One region of the Shewanella vesiculosa genome, then DNA from elsewhere that is predicted to be linked to it. Evidence: predicted binding sites of a transcription regulator. Region 1 holds the regulator's gene; each other region holds the start of a gene.
The links. The regulator sigma-54, encoded in region 1, starts transcription at its own class of promoters, with help from an activator protein. The targets are predictions, from matches to a motif close to GTTGGCACGNNNNTNGNNT.
Positions count from the first base shown of each region.

Region 2: GW828_RS14930 (PA2169 family four-helix-bundle protein) is a predicted target of sigma-54. The motif match lies at 964-982, and genes of this name have one in related genera.
Region 3: GW828_RS17400 (flagellar hook-length control protein FliK) is a predicted target of sigma-54. The motif match lies at 1,443-1,461, and genes of this name have one in related genera.

Region 1 is NZ_JAACSD010000004.1:209,108-211,388, forward strand. It holds gene lptB (LPS export ABC transporter ATP-binding protein) at 1-231, shown strand, start outside; gene GW828_RS03200 (RNA polymerase factor sigma-54) at 375-1,859, shown strand; gene hpf (ribosome hibernation promoting factor) at 1,884-2,171, shown strand; gene ptsN (PTS IIA-like nitrogen regulatory protein PtsN) at 2,174-2,281, shown strand, end outside.
Region 2 is NZ_JAACSD010000013.1:119,939-122,219, forward strand. It holds partial or broken gene GW828_RS14925 (outer membrane beta-barrel protein) at 209-490, opposite strand; gene GW828_RS14930 (PA2169 family four-helix-bundle protein) at 1,035-1,484, shown strand; gene GW828_RS14935 (CsbD family protein) at 1,727-1,918, shown strand; gene GW828_RS14940 (hotdog fold domain-containing protein) at 2,220-2,281, opposite strand, start outside.
Region 3 is NZ_JAACSD010000020.1:42,857-45,137, forward strand. It holds gene GW828_RS17400 (flagellar hook-length control protein FliK) at 1-1,258, opposite strand, end outside; gene fliJ (flagellar export protein FliJ) at 1,554-2,006, opposite strand; gene fliI (flagellar protein export ATPase FliI) at 2,012-2,281, opposite strand, start outside.

The DNA.
Region 1 (2,281 bases):
GCGGGGGTTGACCCTATTTCTGTCATCGACATAAAAAAAATCATTCAACAGCTTAAAAACCGCGGCTTAGGGGTATTAATTACCGATCATAACGTACGTGAAACCTTAGACGTCTGTGAGCGCGCTTATATTGTCAGCCAGGGCAATTTAATTGCCGAAGGCACACCTGATGAGATATTGAGTAATCAACAAGTTCGGGCTGTGTACTTAGGTGAACAATTCAAGCTATAGTTACTTTACTGGCCTTTTAGTCTATCTAACTCATTTCATTGAACGATATCTAAATAGCGTTAAATGTCATTGATGTATGTGACAATCGATTACAGTTTTCGAGATTGTCATTTTTATGGAAATCATCTAGGGATAAGCGGTAAATGAAAGCGTCACTCCAACTCAAAATGGGTCAACACTTAACCATGACCCCTCAATTGCAGCAAGCGATCCGCTTACTGCAATTATCGTCATTGGAGCTACAGCAAGAAATCCAACAAGCATTGGACTCAAACCCATTGCTTGAAATAGAAGATGAGTTTTCTCAAGCAAAAGACTCAGTAAAAGAAAGTCGCGACCAATCGGACACCGACTTTAGTGACAACAGCGTGGTCAATATAGAAAAAGACACCTCAACAGTCGACACAGCAGAATCCATGACCAAAGAAACCATGGATGATTTAGCTATGGATACCACATGGGATGAAGTGTACACCGCCTCACCAATGTCAGGTTCAGGCAGTGCTAGCATGCGCGATGATGATATGCCATTCCAAGGTGAAACGACTGAAGGCTTATATGAGCATTTAGAGTGGCAAAAAAATCTCACGCCATTTTCTGACACAGATCGAGCAATTGCTACCGCGATCATTGATGCCATTGATGAACGCGGCTATTTAACCCAAAGCACTGAAGATATTCTCGAAGCCATGGGTGATGAAAGTGTTGAACTAGATGAAGTTGAAGCGGTATTAAAACGTATTCAACACTTTGATCCCGTTGGTGTTGCCGCACGAGATTTAAGCGAATGTTTATTCATTCAATTAGCCCAATATGCCGACACAACCCCACATATAGACAATGCCCGTCTGCTCATTAAAGACTATTTAGATTTAATTGCTGGGCGCGATTTTAGATTATTGATGCGCAAAACCAAGCTCAAAGAAAACGAGTTGCGTGACGCAATCACCTTAATCCAGTCACTTAACCCTCGCCCGGGCTTGTTAGTCACCGCTATTGATGACGAATATGTTATTCCTGATGTAACCGTACTAAAGAAGAATGGCCGTTGGGTTGTAGAGTTAAACCCAGACAATATGCCTAAAATTGGCGTTAATCAACAATATGCAGCCATGGCTAGAAGCAGTAAAAACTCTGCCGATAGCCAATTTATTCGCGGTCATTTACAAGAAGCTAAATGGTTCATCAAGAGTATCGAAAGCCGCAATGAGACCTTATTGAAAGTCGCCAATTGTATTGTGCAATTTCAGCAAGGTTTCTTTGAATATGGTGAAGAAGCCATGAAACCTATGGTGCTCAATGATATTGCTGAAGCAGTAGAAATGCATGAATCAACTATTTCACGGGTTACCACTCAAAAATATATGCACACACCACGTGGGCTATTTGAATTAAAGTACTTTTTCTCTAGCCATGTCAGCACCGACGATGGCGGAGAATGCTCATCTACCGCTATTCGTGCTTTTATCAAAAAACTGGTTGCAGCAGAAAACCAGCAAAAGCCATTAAGTGACAGTAAAATGGCCCAACTGCTGGCAGATCAGGGGATCAACGTTGCGCGTCGTACGATTGCAAAATACCGCGAAGCGATGCTCATTCCGCCCTCAAACCAACGTAAGAGTTTATAACCTACAAGGCAACGGAGGATTTTTATGCTTATCAATATGACAGGTAGAAATATCGACATTACCGAATCTTTACGTGAATACGTTCAAGGTAAATTTTCAAAGCTTGAACGACACTTCGATCAGATCAATAATGTACACGTTGTGCTCAATGTAGAAAAATTACAACAAAAAGCAGAAGCTAAAATCAACCTTAATGGTGCAGAGATTTTTGCCATGTCAGAAAGCACTGATATGTATGCTGCAATAGACGCCCTGATCGATAAACTCGACCGTCAGGTAATTAAACACAAAGAGAAGTATACAAAACACTAACGATGGAACTTTGTACCATTCTGCAGCCGGAATGCACTACCTGTGCCACACCGGGCAGTAAGAAAAAAGTACTGGAACTCATCAGCAATTTAGTCGCTGCCCAGTACCCA
Region 2 (2,281 bases), on a different contig from region 1:
TTCATTTTATGGTTGTATAAAACGGTATAAGAGATTATTTAGATATGTGCTTACTGGCTGTAAAGTATATTACGGGCTGAATCGTTATCTAAAAAAGCTCCAACACATTTTAGTGTTGAAGCCATTGATAATTACCTTTGGATAAAAACATGGGGCTATTTATCCCGAATCACTACGATTAAAATTTATATTTAAACCCGACCGAGGCCTATTTTAAATCGGTTGAGAAATTAGCATCATCAATATCATCGGTTGCACTATCAAGGTTTAAGTCACTGTCATATGGTGTGTAGTCGACCTCAGCGGTCCAGCTTTCGTTAATATGATAACTACCACCAACACTAGCAAATAAACCTTCATCATCAGTGCTGTCGCGAGCGCCAAGAACCGAATAATCAGTCTTGTAGCACAATTGACCACCACGGACATAAAGACTGATGTTGTCTGAAATTGGCAAACCTAAATATAAATCTAGGGAATAGCCATTAGTATCTGCATCGGCTAAATTCTTGCCCTAGTTACCAAAGTTAATTTCAACATCTACTTCTGGATTATATGTTTTTGCTTGTACGCTAGTGTTTAAGAAACCAGCGGTAAATAAGTGTACCCACTAATATTGTCTTTTTCCTTACATATCCCACCACTTAACTCGAGTTGAAGTGAGCTAAGTAGGTGAGCTTTTTGCGCTGCCACAAACCTGCATAAACATTGACGACTTAATTGCTATTTAATCTGTTATTCACTCCGGAATAAACATTAATACTCCACAAGGCTTGGTTAAATGACTTGAGTCAATCATGTAGATATCAGACAAGTTTATGTTCTCTATTGGGGAGTAAATTAAACCACAACCGTGTGTGTAAAAACTTCATATTCCTTGTAAATTATTCATCTTTTATAGATTAAGCAGGTCAAGGTTGATTTTATTTTTCAATAAAATCAAGTTGATAAGTTTATTTTATTGTTGGGGTGTTTATTGCATCTAAGAAAGTAAGCTAACAATGGTTAGTAGTACAGTCAAAACAGGAGTGAATATGTTAAATCAAAAAACAAGTGTAGAGAATGTAACAGATGTCATCCAAGTTATGAGAGCTGGTGTCGAGTTTTACCAAGACGCGATTGAGAAGGTCAGTAATCCAGCGCTCAAAAGTACTTTCACCAAAATGGCCACGAAAAAAGCCACAGCGATTCAAGCATTACAACCACTCGCCATTGCTGAGCAAGGTGATATTGAAGATGGGAGTTCTTTTGCGGTAGAGTCGCGCAAAATATACACCAAATTTGTGGCAGTGTTCTCAAGTGATGAAGACTACACCTATATTAAGCAACTTGAAGAAGTTGAAGATAAGGTGCTTGAAGTGCTAGATGATGCAATCGATAAAAATCAACAGGGCCAGGCATTGCTTATACTGACCAATATTCGAGCGGATGCGCAATCGATGCACGACGAAATGAAAACTCTGCAACAGTTACAGAAAAACTAGTACTGGTTCATTGTGTAAATGCCCTGTGGCGGGGTATTTGAATGCTTGGTTATAATCTCTAAAGCCGGACTACGGATTAGGGATATATCTAAATTATAGCTGTCGCTGATGTGTATTTAATACCGAGCCACATCATCAATACACATCATCGGCTGTGGGTTTTGTCCAAGATGTCATTATTTAAGATGGATATGTCTACTGCGGCGACCCAGAATTTTTCTCACCTGGAGGAGTATTTAATTATGAATAACGACATTATTAAAGGTAAATGGAAGCAGGCATCTGGTTCACTAAAAGCACGTTGGGGTAAATTAACCGACGATGATTTACAGGAAATCGATGGAAAACTTGAGAAATTCCAAGGTAAGATGCAAGAGAAATATGGTATGGCTAAAGATGAGGCTAAAAAGGAATTCGACAAGTCACACTCTTAGCGTATAACCAATGAAAAAGGCGTCATGTTATATGACGCCTTTTAAAGCTCAGACTCGAACACTCTCTGAGCTGATGGGAATATTATTGCTTATTAATCAACAAGATGATTGAGTGAGTTCTGCCATTTAAACTGACTAATCTCGTCTGAAATACCTTAACTGTGAGCTTTACAGTCATCATAGAGCATAGCCATTATGATGATTTATATTGGCTTGCGCACAGCGTTATTAACATTATGCCTTTCAATCAGTTGAATAAAAAACTCAATAAAAACTGTGGATATAGACAACCTTTAGTTAATTATTTTTGAGGTTTCTGTGAAATCCACAGTTTAATGTGCCCTTGGACGACCACCACACCAT
Region 3 (2,281 bases), on a different contig from region 1:
GCCCAAGTTCCGGCGGATCTAAACGAATTTCAGCTTGCTGAATACCATTACTGACCATAGTAATTAACTGCTGCTTCATGACCGGAGAAAAGCGCTGGATCATCTCTTGCATTTGCGCACCATGATCGCCTTGCGGTTTCAACGATAACTGAAATTGTGGTACATCACTTTTATGTATCGGAGTAAAACTACTCTGATTTTGTAAAGCCTTAGTGTCGGTATCACCGATATCATTCACTGCGTCTAAACCCAAGTTAGCTGAATTTATATTGGCTGACAGTTCTCCTGATGCACGCTTGGTCGCTAGGGAATCTAGGACCACAGAAAAATCAGCTTTCGCCAGCATTTTGGCATTATCAGTATCTGATTGAATATTGCCATCAATACGAGTGCTATCACCTAAAATCGTCTTAGGGTCGGCAGATATCGCTGAAGAAGATGCAAGAGTGGCGCTAGCCTCCAAAAAATCGGTGCGGTCTAATTTAACAACCGCAGAATTAAGACCCGGAGAGCCGGCTTGACCTGGAACGGTGGTACTGGCGGCAATTGATTTATCAATTTGGTTTTGTTCTTCAGAGCTAAGGATACTTTTTGGGGAATCGTCACTACTGTCCATATCTGCAGACACCATCGCTAAAATGGATTCATCAACAACAGGCGCTTGTAAATTAAAGTCACTAATTAACTCGCTTAAGCCCTTAATGTCTAGTGCTTGTAAATCATTTTCAGATAAATTGGCAAATGCCATTAAGCTGGATATATCTTCAGGGCTAAGCTGAGAAAGAGCTTCTTTGGTAGAAAGAGAGTCAGCGGGTAAATCAATAGCATCAGTGAATAACGCCCCCATCTCTGACTGACTATCGCTATTCAGCTCATCAATAATACTGCTGTCAGGGTCGATCAAAGATATCGCGTCAAAACCAATATCTAATGTATCCACATGCGGCAATTCATTTCCGCCAGAGGAATGACGTTTATTTAATGCATCAGCCATATTAAGCTGAGCAAAAATCAATTCAATATCAGCATTTTCTTCAGTAGCTAAATCAAGGTCATTGGCAGCATCGACTTGATCCACTTCAGCGTCTAACGATACAGGTGCACTATTGGCGTTAGGCCGCGAAGCAAGTTCGGATTCACTCGCTTGATTAAAAGCAGACAAGAATGATGTATTTTCAACACCTTGCATGTTTCCTTTTGTACTAAGATCAGCAGATTTACTGCTATTTCCAAGTAAGATATTGCTCATCTGCTGCATAATCAGCTCCACTCAATCAAACAAAGTTAGGTCATTATCGTCTAACAAACAGCTATCAAATTACCTCGATGAATCATATGTCGATATTAGGTAATATCAATAGAGTCATTACAAACCTCATCATAAGGTTTCCACTGTCGCTTCGCTGACGATTTCTATTCCAATGTAAACTTAAATTTATATTAAGCAATTTAAGTGCCAATAAATATTAGTTGATAAAGTTTAGATAATAAATAGAGTTTGAACACGAACCAATCAAAAGGGATTGCGGTAAAACGAATGTTAGATTTGGAGGCTATGACTTAATTGATTTTTGACGGTAATATTGTTGCATAGCAAACTCATCTGACATTTTTTGTTCACGTTTTGCTTCTACGACCATAGCCTTTTTGGCTTTCTGAGCGAGTAACATTTCTACCGCTTTGCGTTTTTGTTGTTTTTCTTGCCAGTGAACTTGACGATAACCCACTTGTTTTTCGGCATCTTTAACCGCTGCAACTTGTTGGGTAATAGCACTATCAACTTGACGAATAAACTGATGAAACTGATGGTACTGATTAGCACGTAATGTCGTGCCCGTGTGCCCTTCCATCTGCTTCATGTAATCTAAACGGTAATTGTTTAGCGCATCGAGCTGCCCTTGGCGTTTTTGTTTTTCAAATTGAGCCGACTTGAGCTGTAATGCCGCTTGTTCCTCGGCAGCAGTCGCTAGCTTCAATACCGTTAATAATGGGTCTGTGCGAGTCATCTAGGTTATCCCTGACATTGAGCGGCAATTTGAGTCAACATCACTCGGCTTTCTTCAAATGAGACAGGTTCTTTAAACCCTTGACGTAAAAAAGCATTCATTGCAGGTTGTAAACGTATCGCATTATCAATCCGAGGATCACTGCCTTGTGAGTACGCGCCAATTGAAATCAGGTCACGATTTTGCTGATACAAAGAATACATCTGTTTGACTTTACGCATCGCCTCTAAGTGTTCTCCACTTATCACCATTGGCGCAACGCGGCTAATTGATGC